One region of the Gottschalkia acidurici 9a genome, then DNA from elsewhere that is predicted to be linked to it. Evidence: riboswitches for the same ligand, from Rfam matches in the RefSeq annotation. Region 1 holds a riboswitch; the other holds the start of a gene.
What was found. Region 1 has a riboswitch for S-adenosylmethionine ahead of CURI_RS05915 (O-acetylhomoserine aminocarboxypropyltransferase/cysteine synthase family protein). Riboswitches for the same ligand answer to the same signal wherever they lie in the genome.
Positions count from the first base shown of each region.

Region 2: linked by a shared signal. The riboswitch ahead of metK (methionine adenosyltransferase) and the one ahead of CURI_RS05915 (O-acetylhomoserine aminocarboxypropyltransferase/cysteine synthase family protein) in region 1 are both predicted to bind S-adenosylmethionine.

Region 1 covers NC_018664.1:1,259,382-1,266,595, forward strand. The annotation lists gene CURI_RS05885 (AEC family transporter) at 1-152, shown strand, start outside; gene thiE (thiamine phosphate synthase) at 267-914, opposite strand; gene thiF (sulfur carrier protein ThiS adenylyltransferase ThiF) at 920-1,537, opposite strand; gene thiH (2-iminoacetate synthase ThiH) at 1,553-2,668, opposite strand; gene CURI_RS05905 (thiazole synthase) at 2,690-3,460, opposite strand; gene thiS (sulfur carrier protein ThiS) at 3,465-3,665, opposite strand; TPP riboswitch at 3,789-3,889, opposite strand; SAM riboswitch class I at 4,066-4,169, shown strand; gene CURI_RS05915 (O-acetylhomoserine aminocarboxypropyltransferase/cysteine synthase family protein) at 4,244-5,521, shown strand; gene CURI_RS05920 (MalY/PatB family protein) at 5,539-6,717, shown strand; gene CURI_RS05925 (gamma-glutamyl-gamma-aminobutyrate hydrolase family protein) at 6,874-7,214, shown strand, end outside.
Region 2 covers NC_018664.1:230,461-237,674, reverse strand. The annotation lists gene CURI_RS15180 (YvrJ family protein) at 1-95, opposite strand, end outside; gene CURI_RS01140 (DUF2922 domain-containing protein) at 163-384, opposite strand; gene CURI_RS01135 (DUF1659 domain-containing protein) at 416-640, opposite strand; gene CURI_RS14855 (sigma-70 family RNA polymerase sigma factor) at 795-1,370, opposite strand; gene metK (methionine adenosyltransferase) at 1,618-2,805, opposite strand; SAM riboswitch class I at 3,029-3,134, opposite strand; gene CURI_RS01120 (hypothetical protein) at 4,117-4,758, shown strand; gene CURI_RS01115 (hypothetical protein) at 5,289-5,747, opposite strand; gene CURI_RS01110 (hypothetical protein) at 6,378-6,575, opposite strand; partial or broken gene CURI_RS15995 (IS200/IS605 family transposase) at 6,969-7,098, opposite strand.

The DNA.
Region 1 (7,214 bases):
CAATGCCCTCAGCACCTAATACAGCTATATTTGCTAGAAGGTATGATTCGGATTATAGCTTGGCATCTCAAGGAGTATTTTTAACTACACTTATGAGTATATTAACTATACCTTTTATAATGTATATTTCTTCTAAGCTATTTGGATTATAAATTTAAGTTAGTATTAAAAAGATATTATAGTATATCAACAATTTTAAAAACCTGTCATCTTTTATAGATGTGAAAGATGACAGGAAGAAATTTTATATCTATAGATTCTTACTATTACTTAGTATTTTTTATTATATTTTTTATTCTTTTAACTTTTAAGCCTATATCTTCTGCACCAACTATTTCAGAAATCATACATACACACCTAGCACCATGATTTAAAACTTCGGAAACATTATGTTCTTTAATTCCGCCTATCGCAACAAAAGGAATATCTATATTTTTAGAAACATATTCAAGATATTCAAATCCTAAAGGATCACAGACATCTTTTTTAGTAGATGTTTTAAATATAGGCCCTACTCCTATATAATCAGCACCATTAGCTACTGCACTTTGAGCTTCTTCAGATGAATGAGTAGACAGCCCTATGAACATATCATTTCCTACAAGCTCCCTAACTTTTTTTATAGGAATATCTTCTTGTCCAATATGAACTCCATCAGCATTTACAAGTATTGCTATATCTATATCATCATTTAGAATAAAAGTAACACCAGCTTCTCTAGTGAGCTCTCTTATTTTCTTGCATTCTTCATACTTATAAAGAGATTTTTTATCTTTTTCTCTATACTGAATTATCTTAACTCCTGAGTCTATTAACTCCTTTACAACTTGTATATTGTCTTTTCCATTTGAAAATTCTTCAGCAGTTATACAATATAGTTCTTTTTCGAATAAAGCTTTAAGTTTATTTCTCAATGAAATCATCTCCTAAAATTATTAATTACATAGTTTAATATAACATTCGCCTGTTTAGCAGCAGCAGTATTAACTCTTGGAGAAATTGGTGGGCAGTTTTCACTTACTTCGGAAACCAAATCTCCTATAAGATAAAAATTACTTTTAATTTTCCTAGTAGTTATAAGGTTACTATCATCCCAGCCAGCAAGGCCAGATGCTGAAACTAAAAGTTTATTTGATCCTAAAAACTTCTCAACTATCATTTTTTTACAACTTGACTTGTCAAAAGCTTCAACTATTATATCGCAATCATTATATATATCTTCTAAATTATCATAGTTTAAATATATATTTAATGAATCTATATTAACATCAGGATTTATTAAAATAAGATTTTCTTTAAGAGCCTCGACTTTAGGCATACCAACTTGATGATAAAAGAAAAACTGTCTGTTTAAATTAGAGTATTCAATTTTGTCAAAATCAGCTATTATAAAGTTTTTAAATCCACACCTAGTTAAATTAAAGGCACAGTTAGAGCCAAGTCCGCCTGCACCTGCAATACCTATTTTGACTGACTGTATAGCTTTAAAGTTGTTTTCACCAAGTTGATTTAACAAAGTTTCTTCAAAAAGATTCATAAATTCACCAGCCTTTTATAAACTAAAACTATATGATATCCCAATCTTTAAGAACTGGCTGATATCCAAGTTTTTTATGTCTAATAACATATCCTGTAAGTCTCTGTTATCAGATATATCAAATTGTCCATTATCATCACTATTTTTAGAATGTCCGCCTACAGAAGTATTAGAATCCGCTGACATTTTAGTAACACCTAGTGGTAGTACATTGTTTCTAAAATTGACATCTTCTCTTGTTGACATTGTTATTCCAACTCTGGGTATAAAAAGTCTAAGAGCTAATATAAACTGAACTAGGTTTTTATCATTAACTGGCATGCAAGGGAAGTCTTCACCAACATGAGGTCGTATTCTAGGCATAGACACATTAACATCTATATGAGAATATTTATTCTGAATGTACTCTGCATGTAATCCTGTTAAAAAGGCATCTTTTTGCCAATTATCAAGACCTAGGAGAGCTCCAACATTTACTGAACGTATATTAGCCTTACAAGCTCTTTCAGGAGCATCAAGTCTAAATCTATAATCTTTCTTAGGACCCTTGAGATGAAGTTTATCATAAAGCTCTTCATTATAAGTTTCTTGATATATGGTTAAAGAGTCAACTCCTGCTTGTACTAATGTTGAATATTCATTCTCTTCTAATGCATATATTTCTATTCCGATAGAGTTAAAATACTTCCTTAAAATATCTACACATTTACTAATATACTCTACGGAAGATATACTTTTTGCATCTCCGGTAAGTATTAATATGTGCCTAAATCCTTTAGAAGAAATTAATTTCGACTCTTTTTCAACCTCTTCAAATGTTAATTGATTTCTACCTATACTATTTACTGCATTAAACCCACAATAGACACATTGATTTGTACAATAATTGGCTAAATACATAGGAGTATACATAAGTATAGTCTTTCCGAACTGCTGAACTGTAAGTTTATGTGATAGCTGAGCCATATCCTCAAGAAAATATTCTGCTGTTGGAGAGAGTAATGCTAAGAAGTCCATAGAATTTAACTTACTTTTCTTTAAGATTTTCCTTATATCATTTTTAGTAATTTGCTTATTAAAACTTTCTAAATTGAAGTCCTTGTATTTAGAACAAATACTATAAAAACTCATAATATAACCTTCTTTATCAAATTATTCGTTTAAAAAACCTGTAAGTGGAGAAGATGCACTTGCTGTTATATTTACTTCTCCAAGTCCTGCAAGGTAAGCCTTTCTTCCAGCTTCAACCGCACTACCAAAAGCTTGAGCCATAAGTATAGGGTCATTAGATGAAGCTATAGCTGTATTTAAAAGGCAAGCATCAGCACCCATTTCCATAGCTTCACAAGCATCAGAGGGCTTACCTATACCTGCATCTACAATTACTGGAATAGGTATTTCATCTATGAGTATTCTAATTAGCTCTCTAGTCTGTATACCTCTATTTGATCCGATAGGAGAACCTAAAGGCATAACAGTAGCAGCCCCTACATTAACAAGCTCTTTTGCCACCATAAGATCTGGACTTATATATGGAAGGACTACGAATCCTTCAGATGCTAGAACTTCAGTAGCCTTTATAGTTTCATATCCATCAGGAAGAAGATATTTATTGTCTGAAATAACTTCTATTTTAATCCAATCTCCACATCCTGTTGCCCTTGCAAGTCTAGCTATTCGTATTGCTTCTTCAGCATTTCTTGCTCCAGATGTATTAGGGAGAAGTTGGATACCTTTAGGTATGTAACTTAGTATATTTTCTGAATCAGAACTAAAATTTACTCTTCTTAAAGCAACCGTAATGATTTCAGATTTAGATTTTTCCAAGACTTGTGGAATAAGCTTATCGGAAGAATATTTACCAGTTCCAACAAGCAATCTACTACTAAACTCTTTTCCACCAATTATTAGTTTATCGGACATATTATCAACCTCCTCCTACAAAGCTTAAAACTTCTAAGCTATCATTTTCTTTTAATACTGTATTAGCCCAATCTTCACTTCTAAGTACATTAAGATTATATTCAACCACTACATTATTTGGATAAAGTCCTTTGGATATTAAATAATCTAAAAGAGTTATACTTTCTTCTATAACTTCTTTCTGACCATTTATAAAAATGTTCATTTATATCACCACCTTCTAAATAAAACTCTTTAATACTGTTGAGAATACAAAAAAGGCTTACCTCTAGGTAAGCCTTATAGTATGCAAAATAATATATAGCAAAAATAATCTACTATTATAAAGTAAACTAAATATAAGCTTTCCTACGATGGTTCTAACCATATCAGGTTCAAAGGGTCAGGTTTTTAAACCTTCTCAGCCAAAAGGCTCCCCTAGCTCGATGTTATTATATTTTTCTTTATATGATTTAACACAATTATAGTTTATTATTTTATTTTTGTAAAGATATAAAAAGTAATCTCTATAATACCTATAAGAATTATAAAAAATAAAGTTGACAGAATATTATTAAGACTATATAATAATCTATAATATATGGTACATATTTGATAATAAAATATTCTTATCCAGAGAGGTGGAGGGACTGGCCCTGTGAAGCCCAGCAACCCAAGAGAATTTCTTGAAGGTGCTACATCCAGCAGGTAGGATCCTGATAGATAAGACGAAACAGAAGATTATCTTCCTACTGAACAATAGTAGGAAGATTTTTTATTATAGAAAATTAGGAGGCTAGGTAAATGGACAAAAAATTACGATTTGAAACTATACAACTTCATGGAGGGCAAACTATAGATAGAGAAGCTAAATCTAGAGCAGTACCAATTTATCAAACAGCATCTTATTTATTTGATGATACAGAAGACGCTGCAGATATTTTTGCATTAAAAAAATTCGGATATGCTTACTCTAGAACTAGAAATCCTGTGTTTGAGATATTAGGAAATAGATTAGCACAGTTAGAAGGTGGATTATCTACATTAGTAACGTCATCTGGAATGGCAGCTATAACTTATGCAATATTAGGTCTAGCAAAGGCGGGGGATGAGATAGTAGCATCATCAACTTTATACGGAGGGACAGTAACTCTTTTTAATTATACTTTTAAAGACCTTGGTATAAATGTTAAGTATTTTAATCCTGACAATTTAGATGAGCTTAGGGGAGTAATAACAGATAAAACTAAAGCAGTATTCATAGAAACTATAGGAAATCCAGAAATAAATGTATCTGATATAGAAGAAATAGCTAATATATCACATGAAAATAAAGTACCACTAATAGTAGATAATACATTTGCTACACCTTATCTTTGTAGACCGATAGAATTTGGAGCAGACATAGTAGTTCATTCACTTACTAAATTTTTAGGAGGTCATGGAACTAGCATAGGCGGGATACTAATTGATAGTGGAAAATTCAATTGGGATAACGGAAAATTCCCTCAGCTTACAGAAGCACAAGATAGATTTAAAGGAGTAAAGTTCTACGAGCAGTTCGGAGAAACTGCTTATATTACAAGAACAAGAAATACACTTATGAGTGACATAGGAGCCTGTCTATCTCCGTTTAATGGATTTCTAATTTTACAGGGAATAGAGACTCTTTCGCTTAGAATGGAAAGACACGTAGAGAATGCAAAAAAAATAGCTGAATATTTAGAAAATCATGAAAAAGTAGCATGGGTGAAATATCCTGCACTTAAAACAAATAAATATCATGAAATAGCTAAAAAATATTTGCCTAAAGGATCAGGAAGTATATTTGCTTTTGGACTTAAAGGTGGATATGAGGCAAGTAAAAAATTAATAGAATCTGTAGAGATATTTTCACATTTAGCAAATGTAGGAGATGCTAAGTCACTTATAATACATGCAGCATCAACTACACATCAACAATTAACGGAAGAAGAACAAATAGTAGCAGGTGTTTCACCAGATCTTATAAGAATGTCAGTTGGTATAGAAAATGTAGACGACTTGATAGAAGACTTAGAAAATGCATTAAAGAATATATAAAGGAAAGGGAGATTTTAATGAGTAAGAAATATAACTTTGATGAAGTAATAGATAGAATGGGAACTTATTCAAACAAATGGGATGGTGCATATAAATACTTTGGAACGAATGACTTAATACCACTTTGGATAGCAGATATGGACTTTGCACCTCCTAGGGAAGCTGTAGAAGTTATAGAAAAAAGAGCAAAACATGGAATATATGGATATACATTAACAGAATCTAAGCATAGAAAACCATTCATAGAGTGGTGTAAAAGTAGATATAGATATGATGTTAAAGAAGAATGGATAGTAAATACTCCGGGGGTTGTGCCTGCTATATGTGCAGCTATTCAATCATTAACAAATGAAGGTGACGAAATAATGATACAGCCACCAGTATATCCACCTTTTTTTAACTCTGTTAAGAATAATGATAGAAAATTAGTAGAAAATCCTCTAATTTTAAAAGATGGAAAGTATGAAATTGACTTTGATGACTTAGAATATAAAATTAAAAACGGAAATATAAAAATGCTTTTACTATGTAATCCTCATAATCCTGTAGGTAGAGTATGGAATAGGGAAGATCTAGAAAAAATAATGAACATATGTAAAGAACATAATATACTTGTTTTCTCAGATGAGATACATGGAGATATAATATATAAAGGTAACCAATTTAATTCATTAATGACTTTTCCTAAAGAATACTATGACAATATAATAGTAGCAACTGCTCCAAGTAAAACTTTTAATATAGCAGGACTTTATTATTCTAATATTCTAATACCAAATGAAGATATTAGACAGAAAGTTAGACTTGTGCTAACTAAACTCAATATAAGTGCTGAAAACGTGTTTAGCATAAACGCAGGAGCAGCAGTTTATGAATATGGTGAAGATTGGGTAGATGAGCTTGTAGACTATCTAGAAGAAAATGCTAAGTTTGTAGAACAATTTATAAAAGAAAGATTACCAAAAATAAAGACTTTTAATCTTGAAGGAACATACTTAATGTGGTTAGATTTTAGAGAGCTATTTGAGGATCAAGATGAGCTAAAAGACTTTTTAATAAACAAAGCAAAAGTAGGATTAAATGATGGTACTACATTCGGTAGCCAATATGTAGGATTTGCAAGACTTAACATAGCATCTCCAAGAAGTATAATAGAAGAAGGTTTAAAAAGAATAGAAAAAGCTTTAAACATATAAGGTAAACAAGCATACTCTTATAGTATAGGATTAAAATCCTAAAAATTGATTTTATTATAAAATATATTATGATATAATTACTATTATACACTTCAACGACAATTAATTTGAATAATATAAATTTATAATAAAAAAGAGATATAAAGGAGACAAGTCTTGAAAAAGCCAATAATAGGAGTAGTAGGAAGTTTATCAAATGAAAGTGGAAAAAATATCATGGAATCTACTGAACGAGTATTTACTAGTGAAAAGTATGTAAATTGTGTAGAAAAAGTAGGAGGTATACCTATAGTTCTTCCACACATAAATGAAATACTAGACATAAAAAGACAGATAGAACTATGTGATGGTTTACTTTTATGTGGTGGAGCAGACATACATCCTATTTATTATGGAGAAGAACCGTATGAGAAATTAGGGTTCGTAAACTCAAAAGAAGATGAATATCAAATAAAAGTAACTAGAATGGCACTGAACTTACACAAACCAATATTAGG
Region 2 (7,214 bases), 1.0 Mb from region 1:
AGGTGGTCTAATTTTCCTTCAATCCTAACTAGCAAATAGATAGAAACTACTATAGGAAATCCTAGATTTGCTACATTAGTGTATATATTCTCCATGTTTATCAGCCTCGCTTTCAATTTGGATGTTAGAAAGGAGCTGATAATCAGCTCCTTTCTCCTTTTTTTATTGTACTTCTAATTCTCTAGTCTCAGTTGTTACTATTTTTGCTCTTGATATTGAAACTATATTTCCGGTTTTAGTTCTAAATACATCTTCGCTTACTATATCTTCCATAGCAGCTTTTACTTCTAATTCAGTTAATTCATTACTTGGATCTTCTACAGTTAGGGTTACGTTTGAGTTACTTTCATTCTTAAATATTAGTTGTAGTTTTTCAGTCTTCACTATATCACCTTCCTTTCTACTGTGTAGTTACTTATTGTTTCGAGATTACTACTTCATCTACTCTTGATACCTCTATAAGGGGTAGCTTTTGTAGCTTAGATATTGTATCTGCTACTTGATAGATGCTTTCATTTGTTGCTTCTGGTTTTAGATTTGAGAAAGTTTTAGATTTTGCGATTGGTTCACCTTTATCGTTTTTTCCCTTCTCTAAAATAAGTTTTAATTTTGAACTTTTAGTTTCTGTTGTTATTGGCATGTTGTCACCTCCTTTAATCCCTATATAGAAATAAGGAGATGTATTTACTATAAGAAGAAAATTAAATTCAAAGTTTCTTTAATTTAGGAATTGATTATATAGTAACCATAAAGGATTGAGTGTGCTTACGAACAAAGCTAGGTATCTGATACATCTATCTTTCATTTAAAGTAAAAAGCTTTTTTAATGCTGTGGTTTTTGTATTTACAACTGTTCTGTAAGATATACCCAACTTTTTTGCTATATAATTTATGGACTTTTCCTCTACATAAAAAAGTATAACTATATCTCGTTGTCTTTCCGTAAGTTCTAATAAACTATTCCAAAGTTCTCTTTGTTCTTCTTTTTTTACTATGATGTTGTCCTGAGTTAAGTTAGGATCTTCTAACATATCTACTAGTTCTAAATTTTCACCATCACTTATATTGTGATTTATAGATATAGAACTTTCCTTTATTTTATGTTTGTCTAAGTAATGAAACCTTAAAGCATTCTTTATATATCCTAAGAAGTGTTTTCCACTTTCTAGTTTCTTTTCTTGCAATATAGTTAATATAACTTCATATCCTTCTTGAATAAGGTCATCGTACATTTGATAATTATTATAGTATTTCTTTATTGACGATATTATCAGTGGTTTCAAATCTTCTAAAATCTCCTCTTTATATTTACTATCTATTGGTCCTCCACTTTTAATCTGTTCGTAAAAGTGATTTATCTTTATATACATACTTACCTCCGTTAGGAGTACTCCATTGTTTATTCCTAGGTAAGTATAGTTTATATATGTAGACTTATTTGGTAAATTTAGGAGTTGAGTAAAAGTCCGCTTAAGATATCTTTCAAGTCCGTTCTTTTCTATTTAGTGTATATATAAAGTCGTGCTAACTATGTAATAGAGTTTCATTAACTACTTGTATTTTTTTGCAATAAAAAAGAGCCTTGTATAGGCTCTTTTTTATTGTTTTATTGGTTTATTATTGTCCTAGTCCTTCTTTTCTTAAGATTTCAGCTTTATCTGTTTTCTCCCAAGATAATCCTAAGTCTTCTCTTCCGAAGTGTCCGTATGCTGCTATTTGTCTGTATACTGGTTTTCTTAAGTCTAAATCTCTTATTATTGCAGCTGGTCTTAAGTCAAAATGTTTTTTAACTAGTTCTTCTATTTTAGTTTCTTCTATCTTATTAGTTCCGAAAGTATCTACAAGTATAGATACTGGTTGTGCAACCCCTATAGCGTATGCAAGTTGAAGCTCACATTTATCTGCAAGTCCTGCAGCTACTATATTTTTTGCAACGTATCTTGCAGCATAGGCAGCTGATCTATCTACTTTTGTTGGATCTTTTCCTGAGAAAGCTCCTCCTCCATGTTTTGCATATCCACCATAAGTATCTACGATTATTTTTCTTCCTGTAAGTCCAGTATCTCCTTGTGGCCCTCCAACTACGAATCTTCCAGTTGGGTTAATATAGTATTTAGTATCTTCATCTAATAATTCTTTTGGTATTATTGGACTTATTACATTATCTTTTAAGTCTTTCTCTATAGTCTCTTGATCTATTTCTGGTCCATGTTGAGTAGATATAACTATAGCGTCTACTCTAACTGGTTTATTATCATGGTATTCTACTGTTACTTGAGTTTTTCCGTCTGGTCTTAAGTAGTCTAGTGTTCCATCTTTTCTTACATCTGTTAATCTCTTTGCTAGTTTATGAGCTAATGATATTGGAAGCGGCATAAGCTCTTTAGTCTCATTACAAGCAAAACCAAACATTATACCTTGGTCTCCTGCTCCAATTAGATCTAATTCATTTTTTTGCCCTTCTCTATGTTCTAAAGCTTCATCTACTCCTTGAGCTATATCTGCTGACTGTTCGTCTATAGTAGTCATAACTGCACAAGTTTCTGCATCAAATCCATACTTCGCTCTAGTATACCCTATCTCTTCTACAGTCTTTCTTACTAACTTAGGTATGTCCACATAAGTATTTGTAGTTATTTCCCCTGCTACCATCACAAGCCCTGTAGTTACTGTAGTTTCACAAGCAACTCTTGACGATGGATCTTTTTCAAGCATAGCATCTAGTATAGCATCTGATATTTGATCACACATTTTATCTGGATGTCCTTCTGTTACTGACTCCGATGTAAATAACCATTTTCTCATTTTAACATATCACTCCTTATATTTATTATTCACAATAAGACGCATATTGAGTATCTTATCCTTCTCATTGTTTATAATTCTTAATCCCCTATGTCGATAGTTTCTTCTATGTCATTGATAAGAATATTAATAACTCATGTAATTTCAAAAGTACATTGAAATTGGTTTGTTAACTAAAAAGGACCCTTCTAAAAGAAGAGCCCTTATTTCTTATTATAATAAGACCTCATCTTCCAGAACTCTAGTCCTGCAGGATTTAGCACCAAATAATTTAAATTATCGGTTGCCGGGTTTCATAGGGCCTGTCCCTCCACCTCTCTTGATAAGGTAATCAAGTTTTTTATTCTATTTTCAATAGAGTAATGTTACCACATAGTTTTTTTATGTCAATAGCTATCTCAAACTCACATGCTAATTACAGTCCTTCTTTCTTCATATACTTTCTTGAACTCCCAACAATACATGCAACATCGGCTTTTTTATAATAAGTTTTGTATTTGACTTTTAATCTATAAGTTCATCTCTACTTACAGGTACTGCTCTAAGTGTTCTGTTGATGCTTCTATTATCTTGCTTTCAGTTCTTACTAACTAATAATCTAACTTTAATATTCCAATACTAGTTTTACATCAGAAGCCAAAGATAATAGTACAGGACTTTGGAACGAATCTGCTAAGGCTCAATACGAAGCTAAAGTACTGCTAGTAATAACTATAATGCGAATACTCAATCACAGCAAAACACCAGTGTAGATCTTGTTATAGTCATGACAGATAAAAAGTATCACAGAGCTAACTGTAGAACTGTAAGACAAATAAAGCAATACGTTACGTCAAGTGAAGCTCAAGTCACGGTATATACTGCCTGTAAAGTTTGTAACCCTTAAGAGATGTATTAATTGCATATCTTTTTTTATACCTAAAACCCTCTCACTGCAACCTCTCTTCCATGATTATTATAAAAAGATCATGTAAGGATAATTTGCTCCACAGGCTTAAAAGACAAGGCTTTACTCTAGTATTCAGATAACCTATAACCTTTTTTAAAAAATTAACTAAAACTTTATTTCCCTTCAGGAACACTCGCGTGAGCCAGAAGGATAACTGAGAAAAACATTCGGTTGATCTTCGGTTCTTAGTGTAAAACTCTACCTTGATTACAATCTAAACATTTTAACCTGTAATAGGTATTTAAATAAAAAATAGTTTAATTTGACACTTAATTCTTTATGTCATATGATTGATTTATGCTAGCATTTGTAAATTTAATATTTCAACGTTGAAAAAACAAATGGAAAGGGTGCATATTTATATGAGAATGATTAAATCGTTAACCAAATATCTATCACTTTTTTTAATTGCTACCATACTCACTTTATCAGTTTCTATTGATTCTTATGCTTCTAATGACACGATTGATTCCACACAAACTTTGGATTTAAATAACTCTGATGTTACAATTAGTGATCCTAAAACACTAGATGAATTAGCAGAAAGCTTATCTGAAAAATCTAATATTAGTAAAAATGAAGCTAAAGAAATGCTTCAAAATAGTTTAGAAACAGATGCTATATCTTTACGTACTGCTAGTGGAACAGAATATAGGGAGATTTCTCAAACTATATTCGTAAAAGGTAAATATTACGTTCAAATGGTTTTTTACTGTGAAGTAAATAAATCTGGCCCTATGGTTATTCATAGAATTTTGAACTATACTTTAGATAGGGGTTATAGGGGTGGTACATATGGATTCCAGGGTGATATTTATGTTAATTTAGAAAATAGCAAGTCTATATACTATTCTATCAATGGCGATTTTTATAGGAATAGCCAATTAGGTGTTGAAGTTGGTGGAGGACTTGGTATTGGAGAATCAGGTACATTATCACTTAAAGTTTCAGGTAAACTAGATCACTTTGCTTACTTATACAATAGTGATAGAATCTCTTGGTGAAAGTAGGTAAATCTTCATGTCTTATATGGGATATCAAAATTTTATAAAAAACAATGCTCATATTTTACTACTTATAACACTAGCATTTTGGATACTTTCTTTATGGGTTGAAAAAATATTCACTCCTAATCATTTATGTCAAAAAATTTTATTTTCAATCTATATTGTAGTTGTATTTTTCTATTTAGTATCTTATTTAGTATATTAAAAGAAAATATTAATGAGTAAAATTCTTGTGTATATAAGTAAAAACAGAAAAATGGACAATAAGCTGAATATAGCTTTTTTTGTCCATTTTTTTACTTAATCGGGAATTAAATCGCTGCATGATTTATATATACCCTCTGGAAGAGTTCTGTTGTTTAAAAGTTATAAGTTGTCAAGAAGCTAATATTTCATAAAAAATGGGAATGTTCTAATAAAGCATATTCCTGTTTCTTATGCTCTAGAACCTCTTACAAGACTTATATTTAGTTTTCTAACCCAAGTTAATATAAAACTATACTTTATTCAATAAAAACGATTAAAATTTAGATACGTTCATTTAAATTATTAAATAAATTCTCAATGTATTCAATATCTAAAGCATCATCTTTAACCTTTAAAAGAAATATCTGATCTTTTCCTCTCTGTATATATACCATTATTTCATTTTCGTTATAAACATGAATACTCTTTTCTTCACCTGTTTTAGTATTCTCAAACATAAATTTAGTGACTTCATCATCAAAGTTAAATTCCTCACATTTTTCATATTCAAAAGAATTAAAGTATTCAAGTATTTTGTTTATGTGGTCTATATCATTGTCTTTTCTATAATCAGAATCTTCTCTATTATCAAAAGATAGTTTCAATCCTATGACTTGATCAAAACTATTTAGCTTAAAATCGTTAAAAATTACTTTTACATATTTATTAAAATCATAATATTTACTTATTAGTAATAATAAAGTTATTGCGACTGCAGCTAACTTAATTTTTTTTTGCAATAGACTAGACCCCCTTTTTCAATTAAATACTCTAGTAGCACTATTCGCACACTCATCACTCATATAATATCACACTATTACATCTTATTTCTAAAAGGTCAATACCTTCAACTTATAGACATAATCATAGTAAGTTATAAACCTCTAAAAAATACATATACTAAATAGATATAGAATCACTAACTCTCAGAAACTAGTCTGATAGTTCAGTACATCTAATTTATTAGTAATTTTAGATATCGGTTAATATAGAAAAAGACAAAAAAGCTAGATGCAAGCATTATCAACAATTATAAGAGTTATGTTAAAAACTAAGTCAGACTAGATAAGTATAAAACTAAGGCTAACATTATATAAACTCTGACTTAATATTAATAATAAAAATCTCTGTTAATGTCAAAAGATTTTAGTTAAAAATAGTTATAAAATTAGTTTAAATATTAAATTAAAGCATGAAGAAACAGAAGATCCGTATCCTTCTATTTTAAAATATTCAATTGTGTAAATTCATTTTTTATTCTTACACGTGTCTATAAATGCTTCTACAGAAGTTCTAAAGTATGCACATAGTTGTTCTATTTTACTTCCATCTGCATCTAGTAATTCTCCATGATTATTATGTAAAACTCCTTATAGTGCTGCAATCCCCGCATTGAAATATAAATCTCCGTATTCCACGTACATTTGAGTCATATCCTCTAATGCTTCTTTATCTTTAAAGAACTTATATAGACCTATATTAGCTAATATCTTATCAACTATATTGAAAGCTAAAGGATTATTTTTTATATGTGACTTAGATATAAAAGGTCTAAATAACTTGCTCAAAGCATTTTGATTAATACCTATAACATACCCAGTAACTTTAGATACATTATCTTTAGTCCTTTTAACTATATTAGTTACACTAAGACCTATATCTTTTATTTTACATACAATTCTATCAAGATCCTTTGAATTAACTCTTTTAATTTTTAGTTACCAAAGTATCTTTTAAGAATGGTCTGCCGAACTCTGCTTATCCTATCAATTCATAGTTTTGTTTATCTTTAGATACTTTTATACTTCTTAACTTTTTGAAAGAAGCAGCAGTATTTAAAAAAGCTAAATAGAATGATGTTAGTACCTCTAAGACTTCATCCTTACTATACTTCAAGAACTTATCATTAAAAACTAAGCCAGCAAATATTTTTATGTAATAATCATCTAATTATGCTACAACTCTATAGTCCTTTTAAATCTAATTTCTACACTTTGTACATCAAATACTTTCCTTCTATAATCTAGGACAGAATACAAAATGGCAGTTTATTAATGATACTGTTGTTTTAGCTCTTCTATAGTTTTTCATAATTAAACTATATAATTATATGTGTATGTTGTTAATTTATTTATAGATATTTTTAAAATCACCCATGTATTTAAAAGACTAAAAAAGGCTATTCATTTCATTAGTAAAGTGGTGAG